One region of the Yersinia sp. KBS0713 genome, then DNA from elsewhere that is predicted to be linked to it. Evidence: predicted binding sites of a transcription regulator. Region 1 holds the regulator's gene; each other region holds the start of a gene.

Region 1 (4,397 bases):
TTGGTAGCGTTATTATGCGTTTAATTCTTACGCTGTTTGTGCTGCTGTTTACCCAACTATTCTTAAATTTGGCGCATGCGTCGCCGCAGGCACAGGTGTCGGCGGAGCAAAAGAGAGGTCAGGTCAGCCAAGCCAGCCCTGATGATCGTAAAAAGCGAAAAGCTGATAAAAGTACCAAGAAAGCGAAAATTGCCAGCGCTAAAACTGCCACCGGCAAAACCAGCACCAATAAAACCGCCGTCAGCAGCAATAAAAAGAGCATAGCCAGTAACACAACGAAAGCTCTTAAGAAGAAAGTGCAAGAAATAAGTAAACCCACCATAAAACAACCCAGCAGTGTTAAAAAAACGAATACTAAAACAGCGGCCAACAAAAAAGTGGCGGCGGTCAAAAAAACAGAAAAAATTGCTTATGGTCGGCATCGAAATAAGACTCAAGGTAAAGCTGGCACAGAATTAGTTGCAAATAATAAAATCAAGCTCAGCCCTGCCCATAAAAAGCGCTACCAACATGCGAAGCAAACGGCAATGAGCAAACTGATGAAACAAGTCGGTAAACCTTATCGTTGGGGCGGCACCTCGCCGAATACCGGTTTTGATTGCAGTGGGCTTATTTATTACGCCTATAAAGATGTGATCAGAATAAAAATGCCGCGTACTGCTAACGAGATGTATCATTTACGTGATGCCGCGCCAGTCAAACGTGCTGAATTAGAGAGTGGTGATCTGGTGTTCTTTAATATTGCCAATCGCGGCGTTGCCGATCATGTCGGTGTCTATTTAGGTAACGGCAAATTTATTCAGTCCCCGCGTACCGGCGAAGAGATCCGCATTAGTATGCTGAATAACGACTACTGGCAAGATCACTATGTGGGTGCTCGCCGCGTGGTCACACCTAAAACTATCCGCTAATTCTTCAACTCACAGCCAGCACTGCTGTTGGCTGTGAGTACCCCACTCGCCAAACTTCTGTTATCCCCGTGATCTATCTTGGCTAATGCCAATGCCATACTAATACTGTGGTTATAACTGTCATTTCTGTCGAAAATTGTTAAGATTATACCCACAACAAAAATACAACAATTAAGCTTTTAACCGCTCTTCGCCACATCATGGCCTGCGGCTATTGATGGGATTTGAGGAGCAAACACCCTGAGCAACCCGAAAGGAGAGAGCTATGTCTTTTGAATTACCGGCATTACCTTATGCACAAAATGCACTGGAACCCCATATCTCAGCTGAAACGCTGGAGTACCATTACGGCAAACACCATAATACCTATGTGATTAACCTCAATAATCTGATTAAAGATAGTGAGTTTGCTGACAAAACGCTGGAAGAGATAGTAAAAACCTCCAGCGGTGGTCTCTTTAACAATGCGGCCCAAGTCTGGAACCATACTTTCTACTGGCACTGTCTGTCACCAAATGGTGGTGGTGAGCCGACCGGTAAAGTGGCTGATGCCATTAATCAATCATTTGGTTCTTTTGCTGAATTTAAAGCACAATTTACCGATGCCGCAGTGAAAAACTTTGGCGCAGGTTGGACTTGGCTGGTTAAAAAAGCCGATGGCACGCTGGCGATTGTGAGTACATCTAATGCGGCAACCCCGCTGACGACCACGGATAAACCGTTACTGACGGTGGATGTGTGGGAACACGCTTATTATATTGATTACCGCAATGCGCGGCCAAAATATCTGGAAAATTTCTGGGCGCTGGTTAACTGGGCATTCGTTGAGAAGAATTTAGCCTGAGAAGGCAATAAGCGCGAGACGATGTGTTAGCACATCAAGCAATAATTAAGGGCGGGTAAACCGCCCTACTTTACTATTTTACCGGCAAGCGGCTTAATTAATTCATTACCGCCACGAAGCTAAAGGCAATAATCATCGCCAGCGCACCAACAGTCGTAATCAGCGACATTTTCAGATTGGTATCCATAAAAACTCCTCAGCCGGTCAGTTTGTCGTAGGGAAAAGGCACATAGTTAGTGTGTTAAAATATCTTCCCACAATTCAGAAAAAAAATCTTGTGCTCATTACGCACTTTATAACTTTGAATACCTCTTTCACTTTTCCTCCAGATCAGCCAAAATTCGCAGTTCATAACTGCATACCGACCAATAACGTCCAATAAATACTCTCAGACAACCAGCTGATTCCATTTTCCAGCCAATAACATGCTTCTGTCTGAGTGGTTTCGCGTCTGCAGGCAAACGATTAACATAATACTTACCTACTGTAACAGGTGAGCTTAGGAGTCATTTTTTTTATGGCAACGATTAAAGATGTGGCCAAACACGCGGGTGTTTCCACCACCACCGTTTCGCACGTGATTAACAAAACGCGTTTCGTCGCCGAAAATACTAAGGCTGCCGTGTGGGCGGCCATTAAAGAACTGCATTATTCACCCAGTGCTGTGGCCCGTAGTTTGAAAGTTAATCACACCAAATCAATTGGTTTACTGGCAACGTCCAGCGAAGCGCCCTATTTTGCTGAAGTGATCGAAGCGGTTGAAAACAGTTGTTATAGCAAGGGTTACACGCTGATTTTATGTAACTCTCATAATAATCTGGATAAACAGAAAGCCTATCTGGCGATGCTGGCACAAAAGCGTGTTGATGGACTGCTGGTGATGTGTTCAGAATATCCCGAGCAGTTGCTGGGGATGCTGGAAGATTATCGTAATATCCCGATGGTGGTGATGGATTGGGGGACAGCACGTGGCGACTTTACTGACTCGATTATCGATAACGCCTTTGAAGGCGGCTATTTGGCTGGACGTTATCTGATTGAGCGCGGTCATCGTGATATCGGCGCTATTCCCGGCCAGCTATCCCGTAATACTGGCGGTGGTCGCCATCAGGGCTTTTTGAAAGCCCTGGAGGAGGCCAATATCACGCTGCGTGATGAATGGGTGGTTCAGGGCGATTTCGAACCGGAGTCCGGTTATAAAGCCATGCACCAGATTCTGACGCAAAAACATCGCCCGACCGCGGTATTCTGTGGCGGCGATATTATGGCGATGGGTGCAATATGCGCAGCCGATGAGCTGGGCTTGCGGGTGCCGCAAGATATTTCAGTGATCGGGTATGATAATGTGCGCAACGCGCGCTACTTCTCCCCTGCGCTGACCACCATTCATCAGCCAAAAGAGCGATTAGGTGAAACCGCTTTTGCGATGTTGCTCGACCGTATTGTCAGCAAGCGCGAAGACCCCCAGACCATTGAGGTGCACCCGAAACTGGTCGAGCGACGTTCTGTTGCGGATGGCCCGTTCCGCGATTATCGCCGCTAACTCTCTTCTGCCGGTAGCAAACTCGGCTACCGGCGCGGTTATTTGCTCTCAGTTGCTGGTGTCGTCATGCTGAGTAGCTGATGGGTTGTCATCTTTCAGCCACTCAGCATTTAGCGTGACACTGTCACCCAAATACGCCAGCAACCATGCCAGTGCCGGTGAGTGGTTGTTCTGCTCCCACGTCAGGCAGCATGGGCTATCCGGTAGCGGTTCAGCCAAGCTTAGCGCTGCCAGCCTCCCTTGCGCAATCAGCGGCGAGACCATATGAGCAGGCACCATGCCAACACATAGCCCCGCGCACAGGCAGTCAATCCCCGTCGCCCAGTCCGGTGCCACCAACCGCTGCTGATTATCTAAGGTCCAGGTGTCCCGTTTCGGCAGGTTGCGCGCGGTATCTTCCAGACAGAGTGCGGGGTAAGGCCGCAACTGATCATCGGTCAGTGGCCCGGTTAACCGCGCTAATGGGTGTTCGACACTCACCACACATTGCCAACTTAAAAAGCCCATGTCGCGAAAAACAAACCGCCCTCCGACTGGCACCGCACGCGTGGCGCCGATGGCCATTTCAGCCTGCCCGTCCACCAGCGCATCCCAGACGCCATTGAACACCTCATAACGTACCCGTAATTCGATATCAGGAAAATGTCGATAGAAATCCAGAACTAAGCGGCGGCTGCGCTGTGGTTTGACGATTTTATCCACCACGATGGTTAACTCCCCTCGCCAGCCATTCGCCACTTGTTGGCATTGACGGCGAGTGCCATTCATTTTTTTGATAACATCGCGAGCTTCTTTGATAAAAACGACACCTGCGGCGGTTAATTCTACGTCACGATGACGCCGTTCAAACAGCGGCACCGCCAGCCACTCTTCAAGCTGGCGCACGGTATAACTTATCGCCGATGGCACACGGTGCAATTCTTGAGCGGCGGCACTGAAGCTACCGGTACGTGCGACCGCGTCAACCACATCCAGCGAGTATTCAGACCACATTATCTTCTGCTCCTGTTGCTCATTTATTCAGACATCAAATATTTTGATAGCATGGCGCAAATATTACCGTTTCACAATCGAATCACTCGCCGGATAGAATGCCCCC
Region 2 (4,397 bases), 2.1 Mb from region 1:
GCCCGTCGGATGTCAAAATCGGTGACATCATCCAGCGCGCGAAAGCCAATTACAGTAGCCATAAACCGAAACTGCGCGACGCGATCCTCAGTCATACCGATATCATGGGGACACTCTCGACGCCATTCGCGCCCATTATTAATGCGGTCACGGGTCTGAAACCGGTGCGGAGCTTGCTGGATAAAGCGCTGAAGATCGACCACCGCCGTGAATTACCAAAATATTCGTTTGGCACCTTTCGCCGTTGGTATCACAAACAGGCGGAGAAACAGCAGCAATATGCGGAGCAGGTCGCGTTTTTCCACGGCTGTTTTGTTAACTACAACCACCCGCAGCTGGGGAAAGATTTAGTTAGCGTATTCAACGCGATGAACATTGGCGTGCAACTGCTTAAGCGGGAGAAGTGCTGCGGTGTACCGCTGATCGCCAATGGTTTTATTGAGCAGGCGAAGAAACAGGCGCGGGTCAATCTGGAATCACTGACTGACGCGGTAATTGGGCGGGATATTCCGGTGGTCGCCACCTCCTCCAGCTGTACGTTTACGTTACGTGATGAGTATCCGCATTTGCTGGATGTCGATACTGCGCCCGTGCGCGACAGGGTGGAATTGGCCACTCGCTACCTCTACCGTTTATTGGATCAGGGGCGAGAATTACCGCTGAAACCTCTTTTTTCCTCAAAAAACAAGCCACTGCGCATCGCCTACCACACGCCATGTCACATGGAGAAAATGGGCTGGACCGCCTATACCTTGGCTTTATTGCAGCGCATTCCCAATATTGAGCTGGTGGTGCTGGATTCTCAATGTTGCGGCATAGCTGGAACTTATGGTTTTAAATCAGAGAATTACGCCACAGCTCAAGGGATCGGCGCATCGCTATTCCAGCAAATTGAGGAGAGTGGCGTCGATCTGGTGATCACCGACTGCGAAACCTGCAAATGGCAGATTGAGATGTCGACGAGCAAGAAGTGTGAGCATCCAATTACGTTACTGGCACGAGCTTTAGTCTAGGGCTATGGGGACAGAGCGCGATTGACTGCGCTCTGTTGAGGAGGGTTATTTCAACTTCAAGGTGCTGATGATGGACTCAGCTTCAGCTTGTGCTTGCTGCTGATTTTCAGCTGGCAGGGTAATTTGTAATGTCATCAAATGGTTATCGACTCTCCCCATCAACACGGATGAGTAAGCTTTCTGGCCGCCGCTGGTAATAATGCTGTCCAGCTGCTGGAAAGGTTGCCCATCGATTTTGATCGCTTTATTCGTCACCACTTGTAAATTAGCATCGCGTGCACGCTGTTGATCGGCTAAACGGCCAGTCAGCACCTCCAGCGCTTCATTCGTGTTATCGCCTAAAATCACGATCACCGCTTTATCGCCGGTTTTATTGGCGAAAACAGACATATTATTGGCTTGATTGCCCATTTTCCCACTTTGGTCCGATAAATCTGCGGGCAAACTCAACGTGACTTTACCTTCCAGCAGGCTGACCGCCTGACCCACATTTTTATCGTTGCCGCTATCACAGGCGCTGAGTCCTACAACCAGCAGGCCGACGGCGAGAAACTTGGTAATTTTATGCATGGGAGTTCCTTATTAATGCTGAGCGCGTGTCAAATACGATGACTCACCGTCATCGATAACTAATCAGTTATTAATGATCAATCACTCTATCGCACCTTATTCAGTCGCTAAAAGCAACCTATTGTTCTGTGGGCAACCAAGAGGTGGCGGTTTTAGGAGAAATCCATAAGCGCTTGTTGGTCAGCGAGGGGCAACCACAGGGGTGTGGCTGCCGGAATAGCCATTAATGTGTCGCAGAACTGACAGTCGCCAATGGTTGCTGGTTGGTCTTACGGGCAAAATATTTCAGCAATACATTAAGCATTACGCCATAAGCTGGCAGGAAGAACAACATGCAGATCAGCAACTTAAAGCTGTAATCCACCAGGGCTATCTCCACCCAGTTTGCCGCCATAAACGGATCAGTGCTGCGGTAGAACGCAATAAAGAAGAACGCCATAGTATCGCTGATATTACCGAAGAACATTGCTGCCGTCGGGGCAACCCACCAGGCACTGCGCTGACGCAGGCGGTTAAACACCTGAACATCCAGAATTTGCCCAAGCACATAGGCCATAAAACTGGCGGCTGCGATACGCGCCACGAATAGATTAAAACTGGTTAGCGCTGGGAACCCTTGCCAACTTCCCTGATAAAACAGCGCTGAAATCAGGTATGAAATCAGCAGCGCAGGCACCATCACCGACAGAATAATCCGGCGCGCCAAAGGGGCACCAAAAATCCGCACAGTCAGGTCGGTGGCTAAGAAGATAAATGGAAAGGTAAAGGCCCCCCAGGTGGTGTGAAAACCGAAGATAGCGATCGGCAATTGCACCAGGTAGTTACTGGAGGTAATGATGACGATATGGAATAGCGATAGCCATACCAACGCGGTCATCCGCTGTTGGGGAGTAAACGAAAACATAAATGTGACCTTTTTGGTTACTGGGGTGAGGGAACCCAAACAAAATGTACCGTAATTTTACGGCGCGGCGGCATGATACCCGTTTGCGCAACGAATGCAATGGTTAATTTTAACGCAAACGTTAGCACTACTTGCACCTAAAAATCGGCGGGGTAAACTATGCCACTTCATAAACGAGCGCCACTTCGTAAACGAGCACCACTTCGTAAACGAATGCGGCTTCGTCAGCCAGCTTATAAATTCCGATACTGTTGCGCAACTGCATACTGACCCACAAGAGAGCCGTCATGACCGATATTTTTGCTAATCCAGATAAAACACTTGATGCATTGGGCCTGCGCTGCCCAGAGCCGGTGATGATGGTACGTAAAACGGTTCGCCATATGGAAAATGGCCAAACACTGCTGATCATTGCTGACGACCCGGCCACCACCCGTGATATCCCCGGCTTTTGCCGCTTTATGGATCACCAGTTGCTGGCCCAAGATACCCAACAGACCCCCTATCGGTATCTGGTGCAGAAAGGGGCAAAGGTGGAGTAATTGCCCCTTTCGTCTTAGCGCTTAAACATCTCTTTTTCGCAATAACCGCAATGCGTTAGCCGTCACCAATGCGGTGGCGCCTGAATCCGCTAATACCGCCAGCCACAAGCCGGTTAAACCCAGCAACGTGGTCACCAGGAAAATCCCTTTCAGCCCGAGCGAAATCGTAATGTTCTGGCGAATATTGGCATTCGCTGCCCGCGATAACAGAATGATCTCTGCCAGCCCGGTAAGCCGGTTATGGGTCAGTGCAGCATCGGCTGTCTCCAGTGCCACATCAGTGCCACTGCCCATGGCGATACCAATACTGGCCGCTTTCATTGCTGGCGCATCATTAATGCCGTCTCCGACCATCACTGTCGGCTGAGCTTCATTTAGCGCCATCACCGCCTGCACTTTATCTGCGGGCAACAATCCGGCACGGTAATCAATTCCCAACTCACTGGCAATGGCCGCTGCCGCCCGTGGGTTATCGCCGGTTAACATTACACCCTGAATGCCCAATTTTTTCAGTGAATCAATGGCTTGCTTAGCATCGGTGCGCAGTGTGTCGCGCAGCGCCAGTAAGCCAATAAACTTCTCATCCTCCAGTACGGCGACGGCAGTTTTGCCGCTGCTTTCCAACTGATCGAGCTGCGTTTGCCACTCATCGGTCAATAACCCTGCGGGCAACTTACCGGGCGCACTGACAAGCACCGCCAGCCCATTCACGCTGCCCTCAACGCCGATACCTGCCAGCGCGCGACGCCCCTCAGCCAGCGGCAGCAGTGGGGTGTTTTGTTGTGCTCGCTGCATAATCGCGACAGCCAGCGGATGGTGCGATCCGGCTTCGACTGCGGCTGCCAAAGCCAGCAGGCGGGTTTCACTTACGCCACCGACCGGCAGAACATCGGTCACTTTCGGTTTACCCTCGGTCAGTGTGCCGGTTTTGTCGAAAGCCACGGTTTGAATGCGCCCAAGTTGTTCCAGTGCCGCGCCGCCTTTGATTAGTGCACCGCGTCGCGTCGCCGCCGCCAGTGCGGAGGTAATGGCCGCTGGAGTCGAGATCACCAGTGCGCACGGACAACCAATTAGCAGCAATGTCAGGCCGCGATAAATCCAACTTTCCCAAGGTTCGGCGAAAGCCAACGGCGGCACCAGCATCACCAGCACCGAGAGCAGCATAATCGCAGGGGTATAAATACGGCTGAAACGGTCAATAAAGCGCTCAATGGGGGCACGACGTTCTTCTGCTAATTCAATAAGTTGCAGTATTCTGTCAATGGCGTTATTACCCGGCTCTGAAATCACCCGCATCTCGGTGGCGCGATCGACGGATAAGCATCCCGCCGCGACTTTTTCGCCTTGCTGCCGCTCAACAGGGATTGA
Region 3 (4,397 bases), 610 kb from region 1:
CACTTCGCGGCCATGGGCAATCAACTCATTGGCGCTAGGCATATCGATACCGTACACATTCGGGAAGCGAATCTCAGGAGCGGCAGAAGCAAAATAGACTTTCTTCGCCCCAGCTTCACGTGCCATCTCGACTATCTGTTCTGAGGTCGTACCACGTACGATTGAGTCATCCACTAATAGCACATTCTTATCGCGGAACTCGGCACGGTTGGCGTTCAGTTTGCGGCGCACTGATTTACGGCGCTCTTGCTGGCCCGGCATGATGAAAGTGCGGCCTACATAGCGGTTTTTCACAAACCCCTGACGATACGGTTTATCCAGAATACGGGCAATTTCCAGCGCGATATCGCAGGAGGTTTCCGGGATAGGGATAACCACATCAATATCCAGATCTTCCCACTGTTTAGCAATTTTTGCGCCCAATTTCTGCCCCATGCGCACCCGCGCACTGTAAACAGAAATTTTATCCATAAAGGAGTCAGGACGGGCAAAATAGACATACTCAAACAAGCACGGATTGAATTTTGGATTTTCAGCACACTGACGGGTGAACAACTGGCCCTTTTCGGTGATATACACCGCTTCGCCCGGCGCTACATCACGCAGGAATTCGAAGCCAAGGGTATCAAGTGCCACACTTTCAGAAGCAACCATGTACTCATTACGGCCATCAACCAGGGTGCGTTTACCAATCACCAGCGGACGGATGCCGTTAGGGTCACGGAAGGCGACCATGCCGTGGCCGATAATCATCGCGACGCAAGCATAGGCACCACGGATCAACTGATGCGTGGCGGCAACAGCGGCAAAAATGTTGTCAGATTCCAGCGGGTAGTGTTGGAAACGATCTAATTCACTGGCAAAAATATTCAGCAGAATTTCTGAGTCAGAGGTGGTGTTCACATGACGGCGAGAAACTTCGAATAATTTCTTTCTCAGTTGGTGAGCGTTAGTCAAATTTCCGTTATGAGCCAGGGTGATGCCAAACGGTGAGTTAACGTAGAAGGGCTGAGCCTCGGAAGCACTGGAGCTGCCAGCGGTCGGGTAGCGAACATGGCCAATCCCCATATTCCCCTGTAAGCGCAGCATATGCCGGGTTTCAAATACATCCTTCACCAAGCCATTTGCTTTACGCAGCCGGAACCCATTATGGGCATCAATGGTAACGATGCCCGCAGCATCCTGGCCTCGGTGCTGGAGCACCGTCAGCGCATCATAAATCGACTGGTTTACCGGTGCAAAACCGGCGATACCGACAATACCGCACATGTTGTCTTTTCCTCATAAGCCGCTTCGAATCGGTAATTGATTCGGTAAGAAACTCGACGTGCTCTGCAGGTAGTCAAAGAACCACCTGATGATATAACTGAACTGCGGGATTAATTGTGACTGTTTCCAGTCTTCACTTTGTGAGAAGCCGGTAAACGTGTCGAGAAAGAACAACATGGCTGAGACAATCAGAACACCTCGCAGCGCCCCAAAACAGATCCCCAATACCCTGTCTGTTCCTGATAACCCGGTACGTTCAACCAGTGAACCAATCACATAGTTAACAATAGCCCCGACGATCAATGTCGCGATGAACAAAATGCCGATGGCAATGCCGTTACGTACCACTTCATCCTCAAAACGGGTGAAGTAGATAGCAAGGTAAGTGTAAAAATGGCTGGCGACAAAAAACGCACATCCCCATGTTACAAGTGACAATGCTTCACGGACAAATCCCCGGATTAAGCTGACTAACGCAGAAAATCCGATAATCCCTATAATGACGTAATCAATCCAGACCATGACTATTCCAATGACGAAATCGCCGCTGCATCCTGTTCGCGGCGAATTCTAACAGAAAAAGAAAACGTTTGCGTAGGGGTTTCTGACCCCGCGACAAATTAAAGTGCGGCGATTTTAAAAACAACAATCGCCGCACAAACTTAGCGCCCAAACCCCGTGCGCACTGACATCCTACTGCTTAGCTAAATCTTAACGCCCCGTGCTATAGGGCCTGACCTGCCCATTCAGCCCGCTTAATGAATTAAGCTCCGGCAGTGCGGATTGCAGTTTTTGTTTTGATGCATCCGGCCCGACAAATACTCGTGTTATCTGGCCCTGAACCGGGGTCGCAGGCACCGTAAATGCCCGATGGCCTGACAGGCGCAATGTAGCGACCACCTCATTCACTTTAGCAGCGTTTTTGAGCGCCCCCAGTTGGACGACATAAGCCTGCCCTACCGGTGCCTTCTCTTCTGCGGCCGGTTTGCTCTCCGGCTTAACTTCTGGTTTAACTTCTGGCTTAACCTCCGCTTTAGGCTTAACTTCCTGCGGTTTTTTCTCTGCCGGAGTCGGTTTGATTTCGACCGGTCGCTTCTCGACAGGTTTCACCTCAATCGGCTTATTTTGCATCGCTGGCGGTGCAACGATTGTCGGTTCAGATGGCAGGTTACCGGCATCATTAGCGGCTTGAGAGGCGGAGTCATCTTTAGGGACTTCCACCGCTTGCGCTGCACCTTCTGGTGGCGCGATAGGCAAAGGCTGACTGACCGGTGGAACCGCGTCAATCTCCTGGCTATCACCGGGTTTTGGCACTAATGGGATAGCAGCAAACTCATCCTCATAATGCTTCTTTTTACCATCCAGCAGCCCCGGCAGCAAAATCACGCCCAACGCCACCAGAATGATGGTCCCGACTAAACGGTTCTGGAACTTACTTGCCACTCGCATTCCCCACGTTCATTCGTTTATAAATTCGATTTTTATCAAAAGGATACGGTCATAGATTCAATGCAGCCATCACATGGGCGACAGTATGGAAAGAGCCACAGACAATGACCACATCCTGTGGTTGTGCATCTTGCATGGCCTGACGCCAGGCAGTTTCAACATCACTAAATTGGCGAGATAGCGTGAGATGCTCAGCCAACTGCGCCGCAGTAGCCCCACGCGGCCCCTCTAGCAGTGCGCAATACCACTCGTCGACCTGTTCGGATAAGCACGCTAAGGTTCCAGCAATATCTTTATCTGATAACATCCCAACCACTGCCCGTACTTTACCCTGTTTCGGCAATTGAGCGAGTCTGTCGGTCAAATAACGTGCAGCATGTGGGTTATGGGCAACATCCAAAATCAACAAAGGTTGCTCACTGACAATCTGGAAGCGCCCTGGCAGGCGGGCAGCCTGCAAGCCCTGGCGAATAACTGATTCGCTCAATGGTAATCCGCAATAGTGCAGCACCGCCAATGCGGTGGCCGCATTCGCCAACGGCACATTGGGCAGCGGTAAATCACGCCACTGCTGATCGTCGCACTGCCAGCTCCAACGGTTCGCTTGCTGACTAAATTGCCATGCTTTATCACGCTGATAGAGTGGTGCGCCAAGTTGCGCGGCGACATCGGCAATGGATTGCGGCATATCGGGTTCACCCACCACGGCGGGTTTTCCGGCGCGGAACACACCCGCTTTTTCGCGCCCAATGCTTTCGCGATCAAAGCCCAACCAGTCGGTGTGGTCTATCGCGATACTGGTGATAGCCGCGACATCAGAATCAACAATATTGGTCGCGTCCAAACGCCCACCCAGCCCCACTTCCAGAATCACTACATCAAGCTTAGCTTGCTTAAATAGTTGCAGCGCCGATAAGGTGCCAAATTCGAAGTAAGTCAGCGAGATACCCTCGCGCCCGGCCTCAATTTGGGCAAAAGAGTGGCTATGTTCGGCCTCAGGTAGCTCTTGCCCCTGAATACGGACTCGCTCGGTGTAACGCAAAAGATGAGGTGAGCTGTAGACCCCTACCCGCAGGCCAGCTGCCAGTAGAATTGATTCCAGAGTACAACAGGTGGTGCCTTTGCCATTAGTGCCGGCAATGGTAAATACTTTCGGGGCAGGTTTAAGCAGATCAAGACGCTCAGCAACCTGTTTAACACGCTCCAGACCCAACTCGATTGGCTGAGAATGCAAGCGCTCAAGATAGTAAAGCCACGCGGCCAAAGGCGACGTGGCTTGGGGAGTTTGATGATTGTTCATGAGTCCCGTCACTGACCTTTATTCACAATAACCGGGCACCACCTTATCAGGGTGATGCCCGTTGGGAGAATCAAGCTTCTGCCTGAGTATCCGTCGCAGCACTACTATCTTTGGCGTCAACCACGTTTGGCTGTGGCTGATGAGTCAATTTAGACAAGATGCTGGCAATCGTCTGACGCATAACCGGACGGCGCACGATCATGTCAATAGCGCCTTTTTCAATCAAGAATTCACTGCGCTGGAAGCCCGGCGGCAGTTTCTCTCGTACGGTTTGCTCGATAACCCGTGGGCCGGCAAAACCGATCAGGGCTTTAGGCTCACCGATATTGATATCACCGAGCATCGCCAGACTGGCGGAAACACCCCCCATGGTAGGGTC
Region 4 (4,397 bases), 1.1 Mb from region 1:
TCATTTTGATATAAGCCACTATTCACCTCTTTAAGTCATCTGTCTTTAAGTCAACTACATGTCTTTAAGTCAACTACATGCCTCTAAACCCGCAACAGACTTTGAATCCACAACACGCCCTTGAGCGGCATAACATTCGCAAAGAAATTCGTGCGCGTCGACGCCTGCTAACACCGGAACAACAGCAACACGCTGCCGATTTGGTCGCCAGTCATCTCGCTGCCCATGATAAAATTCAACAAGCCAGCACTGTGGCGATATTTCTTTCCTTTGATGGTGAGCTGAATACCGGCCCTATCATTGAGATGTTGTGGCAGCAGCAAAAACAGGTCTACCTGCCTGTTCTCCACCCTTTCAGCGCCGGTAATCTATTATTTCTCCGCTATCGCCCCGATAGCCAGCTCATCCGTAATCGCCTGAAGATCCTGGAACCACAGCTTGATGTGCGTGAAGTTCTACCGCTCAATCAGTTGGATGTGGTAATCACCCCTCTGGTGGCCTTTGATAGCCATGGTCAGCGCTTAGGTATGGGGGGCGGGTTTTATGATCGTACACTGCAACACTGGCAGCAAGCTGGCCCCTACCCTATTGGGCTGGCCCATGATTGCCAACGAGTCGAGCATTTACCGAGTGAATATTGGGATGTGCCGTTGCCAGAGATTGTGACAGCCGAAAAAGTCTGGCGCTGGTGAGCTAGGGCGTTCAACATAAAAAAACACCCGATATTATACATAGCGGGTGTTTAGTCATATTAGTACAACAAACGTGCGCGGATAGTCCCTGGGATAGCCTTCATCGCTTGCAACGCTCTTTCTGCATTTTCCTCATCATCAGTTTCAACGTCGATCACGACGTAACCGATTTCAGCGCTGGTTTGCAAATATTGCGCGGCGATGTTGACGTTCTGCTCAGCAAAGATTCTGTTAATGCTGGTCAGAATGCCTGGGCGGTTCTCATGGATATGCAGCAGACGGCGGGTATTATCACCATGGGCTGGCAGAGAAACTTCCGGGAAGTTGACCGCAGACAGCGTGGAGCCGTTGTCGGAATACTTCGCCAACTTACCGGCCACTTCATCACCGATATTTTCCTGCGCTTCCTGAGTTGAACCACCGATATGCGGAGTCAATAACACATTGTCAAACTCACACAATGGTGAATTGAACGGCTCTTTATTGGTTGCTGGCTCTTCAGGGAAGACGTCGATTGCCGCCCCTGCCAGATGATTGCTCGCCAAAGCATCACACAGGGCCGGGATATCAACCACAGTACCGCGTGAGGCGTTAATTAGCATCGCACCCGGCTTCATCAGGGCTAACTGCTCAGGGCCAATCATATTTTTGGTGGAGTGGTTTTCCGGCACATGCAGGCTAATCACATCACTCATATTCAGCAAATCAGACAGATGGCGAACCTGCTGTGCATTCCCCAACGACAGCTTATTTTCGATATCGTAGAAGAAAACTTTCATGCCGACACTTTCAGCCAAAATACCCAGCTGTGTGCCGATATGACCATAACCGATGATGCCCAGTTTCTTACCGCGGGCTTCATAGGAGCCGACCGCCAGCTTATTCCACTCACCACGATGAGCTTTGGCATTCGCCGACGGAATCCCTCGGAACATCAGCAGTAACTCACCCAGCACCATTTCGGCCACCGAACGAGTATTGGAGAAAGGTGCATTGAATACCGGCACGCCGCGCGTGGTGGCCGCCTTTAAATCAACCTGATTGGTACCGATACAGAAACAACCAACCGCAACCAATTTTTCTGCTGCGGCAAAAACCTCTTCGGACAGATGAGTGCGCGATCGAATTCCGATGAAGTGGGCATCACGAATAGATTCTTTCAGTGATTCGGTGTCTAAGGCACCTTTATGGTATTCAATATTGCTATATCCGGCTGCACGCAGATTATCAACTGTGCTCTGGTGCACCCCTTCCACTAACAGAAACTTAATTCTGTCTTTCTCCAGTGATACTTTTGCCATGTCCCCGACCCTATTTTCAGACTTCAGATGTGGCTGCCGCTATCGAATGAATCCGGTCAGCACCCTGTCAACATAACAAATATTACGCAGGCAGCAATACAAACGATTGCCTACCTATCAGCATAACAATCAGCACAAGTGTTAATTTATGGAATAAAAAACTGGCGGTGAGAGGGTTAATGGCAGGTTAATAAATTGAAATGACAGAATGTGATATATATCACCAAATTTAACGTTTTTAAGAAAAGATATTTAAAGGCAAAAAAGTTATCAGGATGAAGCTGTATCACCTCATCCTGAAAATGATTTAGCCGATTATTTTACTATCGTCTTAACACCATCAGCGGTGCCAATCAGTGCCACATCAGCACCACGGTTGGCAAATAACCCAACTGTCACCACACCGGCAATTCCGTTGATTTTATTCTCTAACGTCACAGCATCCAAAATCGTCAGGTTGTGCACATCCAAAATAACGTTGCCGTTATCGGTCAGCACATTTTGGCGATATTCTGGCAATCCGCCCAGCTTAACCAACTCACGAGCCACATAAGAGCGAGCCATCGGGATCACTTCGACGGGCAGCGGGAATTTGCCCAGCAGATCAACCTGTTTGCTCGCATCGGCAATGCAGATAAACTTACGGGCGATTGCCGCAATGATTTTCTCGCGGGTCAGGGCCGCACCACCGCCTTTGATCATCTGCATATGGCCATTAATCTCATCAGCGCCATCAACATAGATATCCAGCACATCCACTTCGTTGCAATCAAAGACATGAATGCCGTAACTTTTCAGTTTATCGGTAGAGGCGTCAGAGCTGGAAACCGCCCCTTCAATTTGATCTTTGATCGAGCCGAGAGCATCAATAAAGTGTGCTGCGGTGGAGCCAGTACCAACGCCGACGATGGTGCCGGGTTTGACGTAATCTAATGCTGCCCAGCCCACTGCTTTTTTAAGTTCATCCTGAGTCATGGTGAGTTCACTGCCTATGATATGAAAAAACTGTATCCATTATAGAACATGCGCAGGATAAATCGTCGCAATAAAGCGGACTTGCGACGCGGTTAATTCTAGCTGGATCACAGTTATAGCGGTTTATTTATGGCGGGCACTTTACTCTTCAGCCAGAGTAAAATGACCAAAATATGGCGGCGAAATGTGGCATAGTGCGGTATCGACTTAATATTTGGAGAGATGACTCCGATGAAACGCCCAGACTACCGTACGCTACAAGCGCTGGACGCGGTGATCCGTGAACGCGGTTTTGAACGCGCTGCACAAAAACTTTGCATCACCCAATCGGCGGTATCTCAACGCATTAAGCAGTTGGAGAACCTGTTCGGTCAGCCGCTGTTAGTGCGCACAGTGCCCCCTCGTCCTACAGAGCAGGGGCAGAAACTGCTCGCCTTACTGCATCAAGTGGAGTTGCTGGAGGAGGAGTGGCTCGGCAATGATAACGGCGTGGATACGCCGCTATTGCTGTCACTGGCGGTCAACGCCGACAGTCTGGCGACCTGGCTGTTACCGGCATTGAAACCGGTGCTGGCAGACTCCCCAATCCGGCTGAATTTGCAGGTTGAAGATGAAACCCGAACCCAGGAGCGGCTGCGTCGTGGGGAAGTGGTGGGGGCGGTCAGTATCCAACCACAGCCACTGCCGAGCTGTTTGGTTGACCAACTGGGTGCGCTGGACTATCTGTTTGTGGCGTCCAAACCCTTCGCTGAGCGCTACTTCCCCAATGGCGTGACCCGCTCGGCATTGCTGAAAGCACCTGCGGTGGCCTTTGACCATCTGGATGATATGCATCAGGCATTTTTACAGCAGAATTTTGATTTATCACCCGGCAGCGTCCCCTGCCATATCGTTAACTCGTCGGAAGCCTTTGTGCAGTTGGCAAGGCAGGGCACTACTTGCTGCATGATCCCGCATCTGCAAATCGAAAAAGAGTTGGCGTCAGGGGAGTTGATTGATTTGACTCCGGGGCTACGGCAGCGGCGAATGCTGTTCTGGCACCGTTTTGCACCGGAAAGCCGGACCATGAGGAAAGTGACTGACGCCCTGTTATCTTATGGGCGTCAGGTATTGCGGCAGGACTGAGTTATTTGGCGGCAGGGGCGGCCGTTTGCAGCTCAAACACCACATCAACTTGATCATCGAAATGGATGGTCTGTTGTTCGTAAGTTTGGGCCGCATCCGTAGCCGGTGCTGCTTCAGCGCTCTTAAACATGCGGGCTACCGGCATCGGCTGGTAGTTCGCCACATGGTAACGAATACTGTAAACAGGCCCCAGTTTGACCTTAAACCCTTCCGCTAAAGAACCGGCCTGGCTAATCGCGTTTTCAATGGCTTTTTTACGTGCCTGTTCGCGATAAGTGTCCGGGTTTGCGACCCCTAACTCCAC

What was found. Region 1 encodes PurR, which represses purine synthesis genes. Its sites were predicted from a motif close to CANGCAAACGTTTGCNTG; they were not measured.
Region 2: FFE93_RS19955 (7-cyano-7-deazaguanine/7-aminomethyl-7-deazaguanine transporter) is a predicted target of PurR. The motif match lies at 2,599-2,616, and genes of this name have one in related genera.
Region 3: cvpA (colicin V production protein) is a predicted target of PurR. The motif match lies at 1,849-1,866, and genes of this name have one in related genera.
Region 4: serA (phosphoglycerate dehydrogenase) is a predicted target of PurR. The motif match lies at 2,089-2,106, and genes of this name have one in related genera.

The regions. Positions count from the first base shown of each region.
Region 1 is NZ_CP042173.1:2,070,736-2,075,132, reverse strand. Features, by position in the region: gene FFE93_RS09695 (C40 family peptidase) at 15-911, shown strand; gene sodB (superoxide dismutase [Fe]) at 1,177-1,755, shown strand; gene FFE93_RS09685 (YnhF family membrane protein) at 1,853-1,942, opposite strand; gene purR (HTH-type transcriptional repressor PurR) at 2,273-3,298, shown strand; gene punR (DNA-binding transcriptional activator PunR) at 3,347-4,291, opposite strand.
Region 2 is NZ_CP042173.1:4,206,652-4,211,048, reverse strand. Features, by position in the region: gene glpC (anaerobic glycerol-3-phosphate dehydrogenase subunit GlpC) at 1-1,013, shown strand, start outside; gene FFE93_RS19960 (DcrB family lipoprotein) at 1,059-1,583, opposite strand; gene FFE93_RS19955 (7-cyano-7-deazaguanine/7-aminomethyl-7-deazaguanine transporter) at 1,807-2,487, opposite strand; gene FFE93_RS21820 (hypothetical protein) at 2,645-2,776, opposite strand; gene tusA (sulfurtransferase TusA) at 2,775-3,029, shown strand; gene FFE93_RS19945 (zinc/cadmium/mercury/lead-transporting ATPase) at 3,051-4,397, opposite strand, start outside.
Region 3 is NZ_CP042173.1:1,459,614-1,464,010, reverse strand. Features, by position in the region: gene purF (amidophosphoribosyltransferase) at 1-1,269, opposite strand, end outside; gene cvpA (colicin V production protein) at 1,282-1,791, opposite strand; gene dedD (cell division protein DedD) at 1,981-2,712, opposite strand; gene folC (bifunctional tetrahydrofolate synthase/dihydrofolate synthase) at 2,768-4,018, opposite strand; gene accD (acetyl-CoA carboxylase, carboxyltransferase subunit beta) at 4,089-4,397, opposite strand, start outside.
Region 4 is NZ_CP042173.1:924,443-928,839, reverse strand. Features, by position in the region: gene FFE93_RS04315 (5-formyltetrahydrofolate cyclo-ligase) at 78-692, shown strand; gene serA (phosphoglycerate dehydrogenase) at 752-1,993, opposite strand; gene rpiA (ribose-5-phosphate isomerase RpiA) at 2,309-2,968, opposite strand; gene FFE93_RS04300 (LysR family transcriptional regulator ArgP) at 3,200-4,093, shown strand; gene FFE93_RS04295 (oxidative stress defense protein) at 4,095-4,397, opposite strand, start outside.